2 regions of the Streptomyces sp. NPDC091412 genome follow, and region 1 is predicted to be linked to the other one. Evidence: riboswitches for the same ligand, from Rfam matches in the RefSeq annotation. Region 1 holds a riboswitch; the other holds the start of a gene.
What was found. Region 1 has a riboswitch for cyclic di-AMP ahead of ACIQMV_RS27200 (transglycosylase SLT domain-containing protein). Riboswitches for the same ligand answer to the same signal wherever they lie in the genome.
Positions count from the first base shown of each region.

Region 1 (6,912 bases):
GTGGAGACCTTCATCGCCTACGGCGAGTGGTTCCAGCGCAGGCTGGTGCCCGAGCTGGAGCGGGTGCGGGTGGTGTCGGTCGACCGGCGGCCGGGCGGCGGCTTCGAGGTGAAGCCGGACTCCGGGGAGCAGTTCACCGCCCGCGCGGTCGTGGTGGCGACGGGCTTGTCGGGCCTGTCCCATCTGCCGCCGGAACTGGCCACGGCGGTGCCGGACGGCCCCACGCCCACCGGGCCGCTCTCGTACAGCTCCCAGCACCACGACCTCGGCCGGTTCGCCGGGAAGGAGCTGATCGTCGTCGGCGCCGGCCAGTCCGCGCTGGAGACGGCGGTGCTCGCGGCGGAGGCCGGCGCGCGGGTGCGGGTGGTGGCGCGGGGCCGAGGCGCGGTCGCCTTCGGCGCCCCGCCCTGGGAGCAGCCGAGGTTCCGGCCCGAGTCGCCCTTCGGCCGCGCCTGGTCGCTGTGGGCGCTGAGCTACCACCCGCAGCCCTTCCGGTACCTCCCGGCCGGGGTCCGCCACCATCTGGTCCGCCGGGTCCTCGGCCCGCTCGGCGCCTGGTGGCTGCGCGAGCGCTTCGAGTCGGCGGTGCCGGTCCACGAGGTGAGCGGCATCGTGCGTGCCGAGGTCACGGGCGGGCGTCCGGTACTGACGGTGCGCACCCCCGCGGGCGAGAGCCGGCAACTGGAGGCGGACCACGTCATGGCGGCCACCGGCTACCGCGTCGACATCGCCGCGATGGGCTTCCTCGGCCACGAGCTGCGCACCGGACTCGCGGTCAGCCGCGGCGCCCCGAGGCTCGGCGCGGGCTACGTCTCCTCGGTACCCGGCCTCTACTTCACGGGGTTGCCGGCGGCGGCCTCGTACGGGCCGGTGATGCGGTTCGTGTGCGGCACGGAGTTCGCCTCGCCGCGGCTGGCCGCACACCTCGCGGCGGCGCACGGTTGAGGGCAACCTCGTCCGCGGCGCCGAAGCGCTCTCACAGGTAAGGGAGTTGAGGAGAGGGAGCCGGGAGCACGGTGGCCGTCGCGGTCGTCCGGTTCCGGTCGAGTCGGCGGGCCGGGGCATCCGTATTCTCTGATCATGGCCGCCCTCGCATATGCCCTCATCGCCACCGACCTGGACGGAACGCTGCTGCGCGGCGACCACACCGTGTCCGAACGGTCCCTCGCCGCGCTCGCGGGGGCGGCGGCCGCAGGTGCCCGGCACCTCGTGGTGACCGGACGGCCGGCACCGAGAGTGCGGGAACTGCTCGACGTCCTCGGCACCACGGGGCTCGCGGTGTGCGGTCAGGGCGCACAGCTCTACGACGCCGGCAGTGACCGCCTGCTGTGGTCGGTCACCCTGGACCGGGAGCAGGCCGAGACCGCGCTCGGCAAGATCGAGGCCGAGGTGGGGGAGGTGTACGCCGCGGTCGACCAGGACGGGGTCGAGGGGCTCACGCTCATCGAGCCGGGGTATCTCATGCCGCACCCGGCGCTGCCCGCCGTACGGGTCGAACGGCGCGACGACCTGTGGCGCGCGCCCATCAGCAAGGTGCTGCTGCGTCACCCGGTGCTGTCCGACGACGAGCTGGCGCAGGCGGCCCGCGGCGCGGTGGGTTCCCTCGCCACGGTCACCATGTCGGGCCCCGGGACCGTCGAACTCCAGCCGTGCGGCGTCACCAAGGCGACCGGACTGGCGCTGGCCGCCGAACACCTGGGACTGGGCCGCGAGAGCGCCCTCGCCTTCGGCGACATGCCGAACGACATCCCGATGTTCCAGTGGGCCGCCCGGGGGGTCGCCATGGCCAACGCCCACCCCGAGCTCAAGGCGGTGGCCGACGAGGTCACGACGTCGAACGAGGACGACGGCATCGCCGTCGTCCTCGAACGACTGTTTGTCTAGCGCTGTGACCGGAAAGGTTCACCGGCTCTAGCCGGTGCGTGCGCCGGCCGCGGTCCGGTCAGTACGCGCCGAAGACGTTGTCGATGGAGCCGTACCGCTTGGCCGCGTAGTTGCAGGCGGCGGTGATGTTGGCGACCGGGTCGTAGATGTCCCAGGACGTGCCGTTCACGTGGTAGGCCCGGAAGGTCGGGTCGATGACCTGGAGCAGACCCTTGGACGGGATGCCCTTCTTGGCGTTGGAGTCCCAGAGGTTGATGGCGCGCGGGTTGCCGGAGGACTCGCGGATGATGTTGCGGTGGATCCCGTTGTAGGAGCCCGGGATGCCCTTCTGCGCCATGACCGCCAGGGAGGCCCGGATCCAGCCGTCGAGGTTGTTCGAGTAGCCGAAGCCCGCGGCCGTCCGGACGGTGGCCGGGGTCGCAGCGGACGCGGTCGTGGCGCCGAGCAGCGGTACGGCGAGGACGGCTGCGCCCGTGCCGGTGACGGCGAGGGCACGGACGAGGCGGGCGGTGCGGGAAGAGCGGCGCTGACCGTTTGCAGGCATGGGGGAATTCCTCTCCGTCGCCTGCGAGGTGAGCTGTCGGGTTCGGGCTGGGAGGTGCCCGGCCGCGCCTTGAAGGGCGCGGCTTCACCCCAAGCCGATCCGGTGCGGTGTACGCGGTACGTACGACGCCCGGCCCGGCGACTTACCTGGGTCCCCCGCTCCTGCCGTGGTTCATTCGGTCGTTGGGATTACGGGCGGCGGCAGGATTCGGCGTCCGCCCGTCGGTGCCGGGAACGTATGCGAGAGCACATGTCCCGAACAAGTGCTGGAATCACACATCGTCCAGTTTGACCTTGGTCCGGGGGGTATGTGGTGCTTGATCCTTTGCATCTGCCAAGACTCAACTCGACTGGGTGTAAAGGGAATGTGAAGGAATGCGAGAGGTGGCGCGGAGGGGAGGGGGTGTGTCCCAAGTCACGGCTCGAGTGGCCGAAGAGCAAATACCACTAAAGAGAATTGAAACCCCAATAGGGGTGAATCGGACTTCATGTGTGAGTGTGGATGGGCCGTGTGGCTGACACGTGATGGTGGTCACGTCGGGTGAAGTGGCCTGGCCCGTATAGGTGGGCGATATCGGTGATCGAAACGTGACCGGATACGCTGACTTGAGTGAGGGCAGCGACCTATCGACAAACCGTGTAATCCCCAGCAGACACCAGCAGACAGGAGACCCCTCGTGACCGTCGTCGGGCCATTCGGGCTGAGCGTGCGGGACCAGGCTCTCGAAGCCGATGTCCAGGCCGGATTGGCGGCTGTCGAGGAAGGGCTGCTCGAAGCCACCAAGAGCGAGGTCCCGTTCATCACGGGCGCCGCGCAGCATCTCGTCAGGGCGGGCGGGAAGCGGTTCCGGCCACTGCTCGTGATGCTCGCGTCCCAGTTCGGGGATCCGTACGCGCCGGGGATCGTGCCCTCGGCCGTGGTGGTGGAGCTGACCCACCTGGCGACGCTGTACCACGACGACGTGATGGACGAGGCCGCCGTGCGCCGCGGGGTGGCCAGCGCCAACACCCGCTGGGGCAACTCGGTCGCGGTCCTGACCGGCGACTTCCTCTTCGCCCGGGCCTCGCAGATCCTCGCCGACCTCGGCCCGGAGGCCGTGCGGGTGCAGGCCGTGGCGTTCGAGCGGCTGGTCACCGGGCAGATCCTGGAGACGGCGGGTCCGCAGGACGGCCGGGACCCGGTCGACCACTACCTGGACGTGCTGGGCGGCAAGACCGGATCGCTGGTGGCGGTGTCGTGCCGGTTCGGCGCGATGATGTCCGGCGCCGACGAGACGGTCGTGGACGTGCTGACGCAGTACGGCGAGCGGCTGGGCGTCGCCTTCCAGCTGGCGGACGACGTCCTGGACATCGCCTCCGACTCGCACGAGTCGGGCAAGACCCCCGGCACCGATCTGCGCGAGGGCATCGCCACCCTGCCGGTGCTGCGGCTGCGCGAGCGCGCGGCCCGGCTGGGGCTGGCCGAGGACATCGCCCTGTGCGAGCTGCTGGACTCCGACCTGAGCGACGACGCGCGGCACGCGGAGGCGCTGGCGGCGCTGCGGGCGCACCCGGCGCTGGAGCAGGCCCGCCGGGACACCGTGCGCTACGCCGAGGAGGCGCGGGCCGCGCTGGCGCCGCTGCGGGAGTGCGAGGCGAAGGCCGCACTGCTTCAGCTGTGCGACGCGGTGGTGCACCGGGCCGGCTGACGCCCGTCCGGTTCCGCGATCTCACCGGCCGCCCTCGCCGGGCGGCCCCTTCGAGCGGCGCTCTCCACCTCTACCCCTACGGGGTGGGGGAGGCGTCGCCCTTGGTGTGTCATACCGCAGGCGTACACGGAGTTGGCTCCGGGGTCTGACGCTTCCTCCCCGCCGATTTGGTCAGATGGAAACCACGGACCACACCACTCCTCACCGATCTGGGTGAGAATGGCGGCTGAGGGTGACACCCCAGTGCAGAAGGACAGCCGCCGCCGATGACGGAGGTAGGGCACACATGGCACCGAACGATTCCGAAGCCGACGACCTGCGCACGGGGCGCCGCAAGGCCGCGCGCTACGTCGTCCCGGTCACGGTGGTGGGGGTGGCCGCGGCGACCATCGGGCTCGTCCCCGCACTCGCCGCGTCCGGCGACCCCGACCTGCCGAAGATCACCGCACAGCAACTCATCGAGAAGATCGCCAAGTCGGACGTCCAGCAGCTGTCCGGCACGGTCAAGGTCAGCACCGACCTGGGTCTGCCGAACCTCGGCGGCCTGGAGAGCGGCCTGGCCTCCGGCGTGGCCGGGGGTGGTGACGGTTCGTCGGCCGACCCGATGTCAAAGCTGCCCGAACTGGCCTCCGGAACGCACACCCTGCGCGTCGCCGCCGACGGCGAGGACCGGCAGAAGGTCTCGCTGATCGAGAGCGCCGCCGAGTACAGCCTCATCCACAACGGCAAGGACGTCTGGGGCTACGACAGCAAGTCGAACGAGGTCTTCCACGGCACCGCGGCCGACGGCGGCGAGAAGCACCGGGACGAGGTCCCCGCCACGCCCAAGGACTTCGCCGACGAGGCCCTGAAGGCGGTCGACGACACCACCTCGGTGAAGGTCGACGGCACCGCGCAGGTCGCCGGCCGCGACGCCTACAAGCTGGTCATCGAGCCGAAGCACGCCTCCGGCACCACGGTCGGTGCGATCAGCATCGCGGTGGACGCCAAGACCGGGCTGCCGCTGAAGTTCACGCTCACCCCGGCGAGCGGCGGCGCCGCCGTGGTGGACGCGGGCTTCACCCAGGTCAGCTTCGCCAAGCCGGCCGCCTCGACCTTCGACTTCACCCCGCCCAAGGGCGCGAAGGTCACCGAGGAGAAGGACGCCGCGAAGGACGCCGAGCGGAAGGCCGGCCCGGACCGGCAGTTCCACGAGCCCGGCACGTCGCACAAGGACCCGGCCGAGAGCGGCCCGAAGGTCCTCGGCAAGGGCTGGAACTCCATCGCCGTGATCGACACCGGTAACAAGGGCGGCATCCCGTCGTCCTCCGGCAAGGGCGACCTGAGCGGGTTCCTCGGCTCGCTCGGCGACCAGGTCAGCGGCAAGTTCGGCAAGGGCACGGTCTTCTCCACCCGCCTGGTCAACGCGCTGATCACGGACAACGGCAAGGTGTACGTCGGCGCCGTCACCAAGGACACGCTGGTGAAGGCGGCGAACACCGGGCAGTAGGGACGCGACGGGCACGAGGAATCGAGGGGGCCGATGGACGAGCGGGATGACAGCGTCATCCACACGCGCGGGCTCACCAAGCGCTACCGCGGCGGACAGCTCGCCGTCGACGGTCTCGACCTGACCGTCCCGGCGGGCAGCGTCTTCGGCTTCCTCGGCCCGAACGGCTCGGGCAAGACCACCACCATCCGCATGCTGATGGGGCTCATCGAGCCCACCTCCGGCACGGCGCGAGTGCTGGGGCGCCCCATGCCCCGGTCCTCGCGCACCGTGCTCCCGCAGGTCGGCGCGCTCATCGAGGGCCCCGCCCTGTACGGCTTCCTGTCCGGCCGGGACAACCTGCTGCGCTACGACGCCGCCGACCCGGCCGCCGACCCCCGCACCCGGCGCGCCCGGGTCGCCGCCGCCCTGGACCGGGTGGGCCTGACGGCCGCGGCGGGCAAGAAGGCCAAGGCCTACTCCCTGGGCATGAAACAGCGCCTGGGTCTGGCCGCCGCGCTGCTCCAGCCGCGCAGACTGCTCGTCCTGGACGAGCCGACCAACGGTCTCGACCCGCAGGGCATGCGCGAGATCCGCTCCCTGGTCCGGGAGTTGGCCTCCGACGGCACGACCGTCTTCCTCTCCTCCCATCTGCTGGACGAGATCGAGCAGGTGTGCAGCCACGCGGCGGTCATGGCGCAGGGGCGGCTGATCACCCAGGGAGCCGTGGCGGAGCTGGCCGCCGGAGCGCGCGGCCGGCTGGTGGTGATCACGCCCGACACGGGGGAGGCGGCCCGGGTGCTGAAGGAACAGGGCGTCGGCGACGTCGTCGCGGGCGAGGACCGGGTGTCCGGCGACCCACCTGAGCGCGACCTCGCCGACGTGAACGCCGCGCTGGTGACGGCGGGCGTCCGCGTACGCGGCTTCGGGGTCGAACGGGCCTCGCTGGAGGACGCGTTCGTGGCACTCACGGGGGAGGGCTTCGATGTCGCGGGCTGAGCTGTCGCCGGGTCAGGGCGCGGACGTGGCCGTGCGCGCCCCGCGCCGGCTGTGGACCTTGGGGCTGCTGCGCAGCGAGCTGGTGACCACCTTCCGGCGCTGGCGCACCCTCGCGCTGCTGGGCGTGCTGGCCGGTGTGCCGGTCCTGGTCGGGGTGGCCGTCAGGATCGAGACGAGGGACGGCTCGTCGGTCGGCGGCGGGGGCGGCGAGGGTCCGGCGTTCATCGCGCAGGTCACCAACAACGGGCTGTTCCTGGTCTTCACCGCGCTGGCCGCCACCCTGCCGTTCTTCCTGCCGATGGCCGTGGGTGTGATCGCGGGCGACGCCGT
Region 1 covers NZ_JBIVTV010000013.1:121,626-128,537, forward strand. Annotated here, with positions in the region: gene ACIQMV_RS27190 (FAD-dependent oxidoreductase) at 1-945, shown strand, start outside; gene ACIQMV_RS27195 (HAD family hydrolase) at 1,078-1,884, shown strand; gene ACIQMV_RS27200 (transglycosylase SLT domain-containing protein) at 1,943-2,428, opposite strand; cyclic di-AMP (ydaO/yuaA leader) riboswitch at 2,434-2,619, opposite strand; gene ACIQMV_RS27205 (polyprenyl synthetase family protein) at 3,105-4,115, shown strand; gene ACIQMV_RS27210 (outer membrane lipoprotein carrier protein LolA) at 4,402-5,604, shown strand; gene ACIQMV_RS27215 (ABC transporter ATP-binding protein) at 5,638-6,582, shown strand; gene ACIQMV_RS27220 (ABC transporter permease) at 6,569-6,912, shown strand, end outside.

Region 2 (6,912 bases), on a different contig from region 1:
CCTCCTGATCACCGGAGATCACCTCGGGCTCGACGCCGAGGATGTCCATCACCCCGCGCACGAACTCGTCCCGGTTCTCGGCGTCCCGGGAGGCGGAGGTGGCCACGAAACGCAGCCGCTCGGCGCCGTGCTCCTTGATGGCCTCGGCGTACTCCCGGCAGGCCGCGAAGGTGCGCTCCAGCGCCTCGGGGGCGAGCCGGCCGGTGCGGTCCACGCCCTGGCCGAGCCGCACGATGGTCATGCGCCGGTCCAGCTCGAGCAGTTCCCCCGTCGCCGGGTCGGCGTCCGCGACCAGCAGACGGATGGAGTTCGTACCGCAGTCGACGGCGGCGACCCGGGTCATGCGCGGTCCTCCTCGGTCCCGACGGGCCCGGCGGCGAACCCGCCGTCCTCGGAGGCCCCGGCCTGCCGCCCCTCGCCCGACGACGGCGCCGCGGGCGTCACGCACGGGCCCTTGCGCCACCATTCGGGCAGCATCGCGATCGCCTCGTCACCGAGCGGGTTCACGCCCGGCCCGGCGGCCAGCGAGTGGGCGACCAGGACGTGCAGGCACTTCACCCGGTCCGGCATGCCGCCCGCGCTGGGGAAGCCCGTCAGCGCCTCGATCTCGTCCCGGCGCCGGACGTAGTCCTCGTGCGCGGCCCGGTACGCGGCCGCCAGCTCCGGGTCGGTGGCCAGCCGCTCCGTCATCTCCTTCATCACGCCGTCGGCCTCCAGCGTGCCGATGGCCGAGGCCGCGCGCGGGCACGTCAGGTAGTACAGCGTGGGGAAGGGCGTGCCGTCGGGCAGCCGCGGGGCCGTCTCCACGACGTCGGGCTGACCGCAGGGGCAGCGGTGCGCGATCGCGCGCAGCCCGCGCGGCGGCCGCCCGAGCTGTTGCTTGAAGGCCTCGACGTCCGCCTCGGTGGGTTCGGTGCGCTCGGTGGGCGGCGGTGGGGTTTCCATGCCTTGCGTATGTCTCTCTGTCAGTTCACTGGTCGGAGGCGTCGGACTTGTCGACCCCGTCCCAGACGTTGGCGTACCAGGGGCGGCGGGCCGTCCCCCGCTCGGCGCGGGACCGCTCGGCCGGGCCCGGGTCGACCACGACGTAGCCGGTCTCCCCGGGCTTCACGTAGTGCAGCCGCCGCCGGATCTGCTGCTCGGCGTAGGCGTCGTCCTGCCAGCGTGCCTTGAGGTCGCGCAGTTGTTCCACCCGCTGCTGGGCCTGCTGCTTCTGCCGTTGCAGGTCGGCGATGTCGGCGCGCTGGGTGACGTACTGCCGCATCGGGTACGCCAGGGCGACCACCATCGAGCAGAGCACCAGCACGAGCAGCGCCGCGCGGCCGGTGAGACGGGAGCGGCGGGCCTGGCGGCGGGTCTGCGAACGGTAGACACGGGCCGCCGTCTGCTCACCGAGCAGCCTGATCCTGGTCGTGGTGGAGAACCGGTCCCGGTCCTTGACGGCCATCGTCCCGCCTCCCGTTCGTGCCCGTGCACACACGTGCGTACGTCCCCGGACACGGTACGGGACCGGGTACGGGGACGTACGTGCGACTGGCGAAGCCTTACGCTTCGCGGCTCAGCCTCCGGGGCGCCTCGGCCCCCGGAACGGCTCGGCCTTCGAAGCGGCTCAGCCCTTGAAGCGCGGGAAGGCCGAGCGGCCGGCGTACACCGCGGCGTCGTCGAGGATCTCCTCGATGCGCAGCAGCTGGTTGTACTTGGCGACGCGCTCGGAGCGGGCCGGGGCGCCGGTCTTGATCTGGCCGCAGTTGGTGGCGACGGCCAGGTCGGCGATCGTGACGTCCTCGGTCTCGCCGGAGCGGTGGGACATCATGCACTTGAAGCCGCTGCGCTGGGCCAGCTCGACGGCGTCCAGGGTCTCGGTGAGCGAACCGATCTGGTTCACCTTCACGAGCAGCGCGTTGGCGGCGCCGTCCTCGATGCCGCGGGCGAGGCGCTCGGGGTTGGTGACGAACAGGTCGTCGCCGACGAGCTGGACCTTGTCGCCGAGCTTGTCGGTGATGACCTTCCAGCCGGCCCAGTCGTCCTCGAACAGCGGGTCCTCGATGGAGACGAGCGGGTAGGCGGCCACCAGCTCCTCGTAGTACTCGGTCATCTCCGCCGCCGAGCGCTCCTTGCCCTCGAAGACGTACTTGCCGTCCTTGTAGAACTCGGAGGCGGCGACGTCGAGCGCGAGGGCGATCTGCTCGCCGGGGGCGTAGCCGGCTTCCTTGATCGCCTCGAGGATGAGGTCGAGGGCCTCGCGGTTGGAGCCGAGGTTCGGGGCGAAGCCGCCCTCGTCGCCGAGGCCGGTGGACAGGCCCTTGCTCTTCAGGACCTTCTTCAGCGTGTGGTAGACCTCGGTGCCCCAGCGCAGGGCCTCGGAGAAGGACTCCGCGCCGATCGGGGCGATCATGAACTCCTGGATGTCCACGTTGGAGTCGGCGTGCGAGCCGCCGTTCAGGATGTTCATCATCGGCACCGGCAGCAGGTGCGCGTTCGGACCGCCCAGGTAGCGGAAGAGGGGGAGGTCCGAGGCCTCGGAGGCGGCGTGGGCGACGGCGAGGGAGACGCCGAGGATGGCGTTGGCGCCCAGCGAGCCCTTGTTGTCGGTGGCGTCCAGGTCGAACATGGCCTGGTCGATCAGACGCTGCTCGGTGGCGTCGTAGCCGACGAGCTCCGGGCCGATCTGCTCGATCACGGCGAGGACAGCCTTCTCGACGCCCTTGCCCTGGTAGCGGTTGGGGTCGCCGTCACGGAGCTCGATGGCCTCGAAGGCACCGGTGGAGGCGCCGGAGGGGACGGCGGCACGACCGGTGCTGCCGTCGTCGAGGCCGACCTCGACCTCGACCGTGGGGTTGCCTCGGGAGTCCAGGATTTCCCGGGCTACGACGACGTCGATGGACGGCACGAGCATCTCCTTCTGGGATGTGACGCTGGAAGTGCGGGGCGTGAGCCTTGCGACTAGAGCCTAACCGTCCCGGGGCGGCGACCGGCCGACCGACCGCCTCGTGGACAGAGTGACGGTACCCTTTGTTCCCGCTCGGAACAAAGAGACGGGGAAGGTTCGGGAACGGCCGGGTGTGCGGGAGACGAAAAAAACCCGCCCCCGCGCGTAGGGGGAACGCGCCGGGGCGGGGGCCCATGAAGGGCGGTGCGGGCCCTTACTTCAGGTGGAGCTGCTGGCCCGGGTAGATGAGGTCGGCGTTGTCGACGATGTTCTTGTTCAGCTCGAACAGCTTCTTCCAGCCGCCCTGGACGCCGTGCTGGGCGGCGATGGAGCTGAGGGTGTCGCCGGCGACCACCTTGTACTCGCCGTCACCCTTCTTGACCTTCTCGCCGGTGGGCGTGGTGACGGTCCTGCTCGGGGCGGGACGCGTCGCGGAGCGGTTGGCGGCCTGCTGCTCGGTCGAGCGGGTGGTGGTGCTCTTGGCGGAGCTGCCGCTCGACGACGAGGACGAGGCCGACGACGAGGACGAGGCCGACGACGAGGACGAGGGGGCGCCGCCGGTGTAGGCGGCGCCGGACAGGCCCTTGCCGCAGACCGGCCAGGCACCCTTGCCCTGGCCCGCGAGGACCTTCTCGGCGACGGTTATCTGCTGCGACTTGGAGGCCAGGTCCGCGCGCGACGCGTAGGCGGTGCCGCCGTACCCGGCCCAGGTGGAGTTGGTGAACTGGAGGCCGCCGTAGAAGCCGTTGCCGGTGTTGATGGACCAGTTGCCGCCGGACTCGCACTGGGCGACCGCGTCCCACTCGGAGGCGGTGGCGGCGGAGGCGTCGCCGACCGCCATCAGCGGGGCGGCGACTGCGGCGCCGGCGACACCGGCGAGCGCGATGACACGGGTGGTCCTGGACGTACGGCGATGCTTGCCCTTGCTGGAGAACAGCATGGATGGATCCCCTCACCGACGCCTGCGAGGTGAGCTGTCGGGTTCGGGCCGGTTGAGTTGCCCGGCCGTGCCTCGTACACGAGGCACGGCTCCACCCCTAGCCGCTCCGGTCAACTGCCCGGCGCGGCACTTACCTTGGGTCCCCCGCTCCTGCCCACGGCGCTTGACGCGACGACTGTTCCCGTGCGGCCGCTGGCAGGATTCGGCGTTGCGGCAGCCGGGGCTCGCGGTGACGAGCGGTCACGACCGTAGGCATGCGCTTCGCCGAATTCCAAAGACGATCAGGGCTTCTGAGACTCATCCCACACTTTCCCCGAATGGGACATTCAGCGCGAAGCGTGGCGTGAACTCCGCCTACTTTTGGGGCGTTTCGGTAGGGACATTCAGGGTCTGACCGGCAGAGATGTGATTCGGGTCGGACCCGATCGCCCCCTTGTTCGCCGCGTACAGCGCGTCCCATCCGCCCGGAACGTCAAGGGAGTCGGCGATGGACTCGAGGGAGTCGCCGGCGCGGACGGTGTAGGAGTCGGCGACGACGGCCCGCGCGGAGCCGCCGCGGGAGGCGTGACGGCCGGAGGAGGCGGCCGAGTGGCTGTCGGCCGGGTCCTCGACGGCACTGCCGCCGCGGTGACGCCCACCGCTGAGCGCGCCGGTGTCGACCAGGGCCGAAGTGCCGCCGACCTGCCACGAGTTGTCCGTATAGCCCGGCTGCGGCGCGACCGAGGGCGAGGCGTCGGGCGACTGCGACCCGCCTGCCGCGGCATCGGAGGACGCGTCGGACTCGGCCGGCTCGCCCTTCTTGGCGGGCGAGGACGGCGAAGGGGAGGACGTGGCGGGGGGCGCGGTCGACGAGCCGGAGGGATCGATTGAACCAGGGTCGACATCCGACGAGCCGGACGAACCGGACGAGCCGGACGGATCGCCCGACGACGCCTGCGACGAGTCGGACAGACCGAGGTCGTCCGTGAGGGACTTTCCGGAGGAGCTGGAGGATCCGGACGAATCACCCACGCCGGTGTCGACCTTCGCCGCCCCGGACTTCTTGCCGAGTCCGGAGAGCAACCCGCACGTCGGCCAGGCACCGGGACCCTTGTCGGCGAGCAGCTTCTCGGCCACGGATATCTGCTGGGACCGGCTGGCCTGGTCGGCGCTCGAGGCGTAGTCGAGGCCGCCGTACTTCTCCCAGTCGTCCTGCGTCAACTGGAGGCCGCCGTAGTAGCCATTACCGGTGTCGGCGCTCCAGGCGCCGCCACTCTCGCACTTGGCCACCTTGTCCCACGCGTTGCCGTCGGCCGCGCTGGCGCCGCCGGCGCCGATCAGCGGGATGGCGATGGCGGATCCGGTCACTCCGGCTGCGACGAGGAGGGCCGGAGCCTGACGGGGCCGACGGTGACGACCGTTCCCGGAGAGCATACGGAGACCTTTCGTGCGACAGCGGTGACCCGCGTGGCGACCGCAGTCTCGGCGCCACGCTGATGGGTGAAAGTATCGGCTGACGATCGCTTGTCACAAGTTCATGCCGCACAGATCACGTGAAGATCACACTGTTGAGCATGTGTCACCTTCGTGTCCGCCAGTGGGTAGGCGTGGTGCGGCGGCGGGCGCCTTTTCCTGCCTTGTCCGGCTTCCCCGCGACTTACCGACCGGGTGTGAACCGCACCGGCAGCGTCCGCAGTCCGCGCATGATGAGCCCGCCACGCCAGCGCAACTCGGCTGGATCCGCACCCAGTTGCAGGTCCGGGAGCCGGGTGAGGAGAGTGGCCAGCGCGGTCTGGCCCTCCAGGCGGGCGAGCGGTGCGCCGAGGCAGTAGTGGATGCCGTGTCCGTAGCCGAGGTGTTGATTGTCACGCCGCCCGAGATCGAGGACGTCGGGGCCGGCGAACCGCTCCGGGTCCCGGTCGGCGGCGGCGAGGACGACGAGGACCGGGTCGCCGGCGGCGATGTCCTGCCCGCCGATGGTGAGCGGCCGGGTGGCGTAGCGCCAGGTGGCCAGCTCCACCGGCCCGTCGTAGCGCAGGAGTTCCTCCACTCCCGTCTCCAGCAGGCCGCCGTCCCCCTCGGCGAGGGACCGCTGGAGCCGGTCCCGCTGCTCGGGGTGGGTGAGCAGGGCGTAGGTGCCGTTGCCGATGAGGTTGACGGTGGTCTCGAAACCGGCGAACAGAAGGATGAAGGCCATGGCGGCGGCCTCGTTCTCGGTGAGGTGCTCGCCGTGGTCGGAGGCGCGGATGAGCGCGGAGATGAGGTCCTCGCCGGGGACGGGCTCGGCCGGGAGCGCCTCGCGCTTGCGGTGGATGAGGTCCGCGAGATAGCCGCGCATCTTCTTCACGGAGCGGGCGACCCCGCCGCGCGGGCCCTTGCCGTGGCGGATCATCATGCCCGCCCAGTCCCGGAAGTCGTCCTGGTCCTCGCGGGGGACGCCGAGCAGGTCGCAGATGGCGTAGATGGGCAGCGGGAAGGCGAACTCGTGGATGAGGTCGGCGGTGCCGCGCTCGGCGAACCCGTCGATGAGTCCGTCGGCCAGCTCCTGCACACGCGGGGCGAACTCGGCGACACGGCGCGGGGTGAACGCCTTGCTGACCAGCCGGCGCAGCCGGGTGTGGTCCGGCGGGTCGATGTTCAGCAGGTGGGTCATCAGCTCGGCCTTGCGCTCGCCGGGGATGCCGGTCTTGCCCTTGGCGTGCGCGGACTCGGCGTGGTGCGCCGGATTCTTGGACAGCCGCTGGTCGGCCAGGGCCTGCCTGGCGTCCGCGTACCGGGTGACCAGCCAGGCCTCCACTCCGCTGGGCAGACGGGTCCTGTGCACGGGGGCGTGCTCGCGCAGCCAGGCGTAGGCCGGGTAGGGGTTGCTCGCGAACTCCCAGGTGAACAGGGCGGGTGGCTGGTCGTGCATACGGTTGACCCTAGTGCTGTGACCGGGGATCCGGCGCAAGGGCTTCCGCCCCTGCCGCCGCCACGGCCCTCCCCGTCCCCGGCGGCGATGCCCCCGGCACCCTGCCGCCCCGCCCGCGCCCCTCAGGGCCTTCGGGTGCCCTCTGTTTCCACG
Region 2 covers NZ_JBIVTV010000016.1:134,465-141,376, reverse strand. Annotated here, with positions in the region: gene ACIQMV_RS30090 (exopolyphosphatase) at 1-343, opposite strand, end outside; gene ACIQMV_RS30085 (DUF501 domain-containing protein) at 340-945, opposite strand; gene ACIQMV_RS30080 (septum formation initiator family protein) at 971-1,447, opposite strand; gene eno (phosphopyruvate hydratase) at 1,610-2,896, opposite strand; gene ACIQMV_RS30070 (transglycosylase family protein) at 3,144-3,869, opposite strand; cyclic di-AMP (ydaO/yuaA leader) riboswitch at 3,874-4,041, opposite strand; gene ACIQMV_RS30065 (transglycosylase family protein) at 4,224-5,282, opposite strand; gene ACIQMV_RS30060 (cytochrome P450) at 5,506-6,759, opposite strand; gene ACIQMV_RS30055 (nucleoside triphosphate pyrophosphohydrolase) at 6,882-6,912, opposite strand, start outside.
Region 2: linked by a shared signal. The riboswitch ahead of ACIQMV_RS30070 (transglycosylase family protein) and the one ahead of ACIQMV_RS27200 (transglycosylase SLT domain-containing protein) in region 1 are both predicted to bind cyclic di-AMP.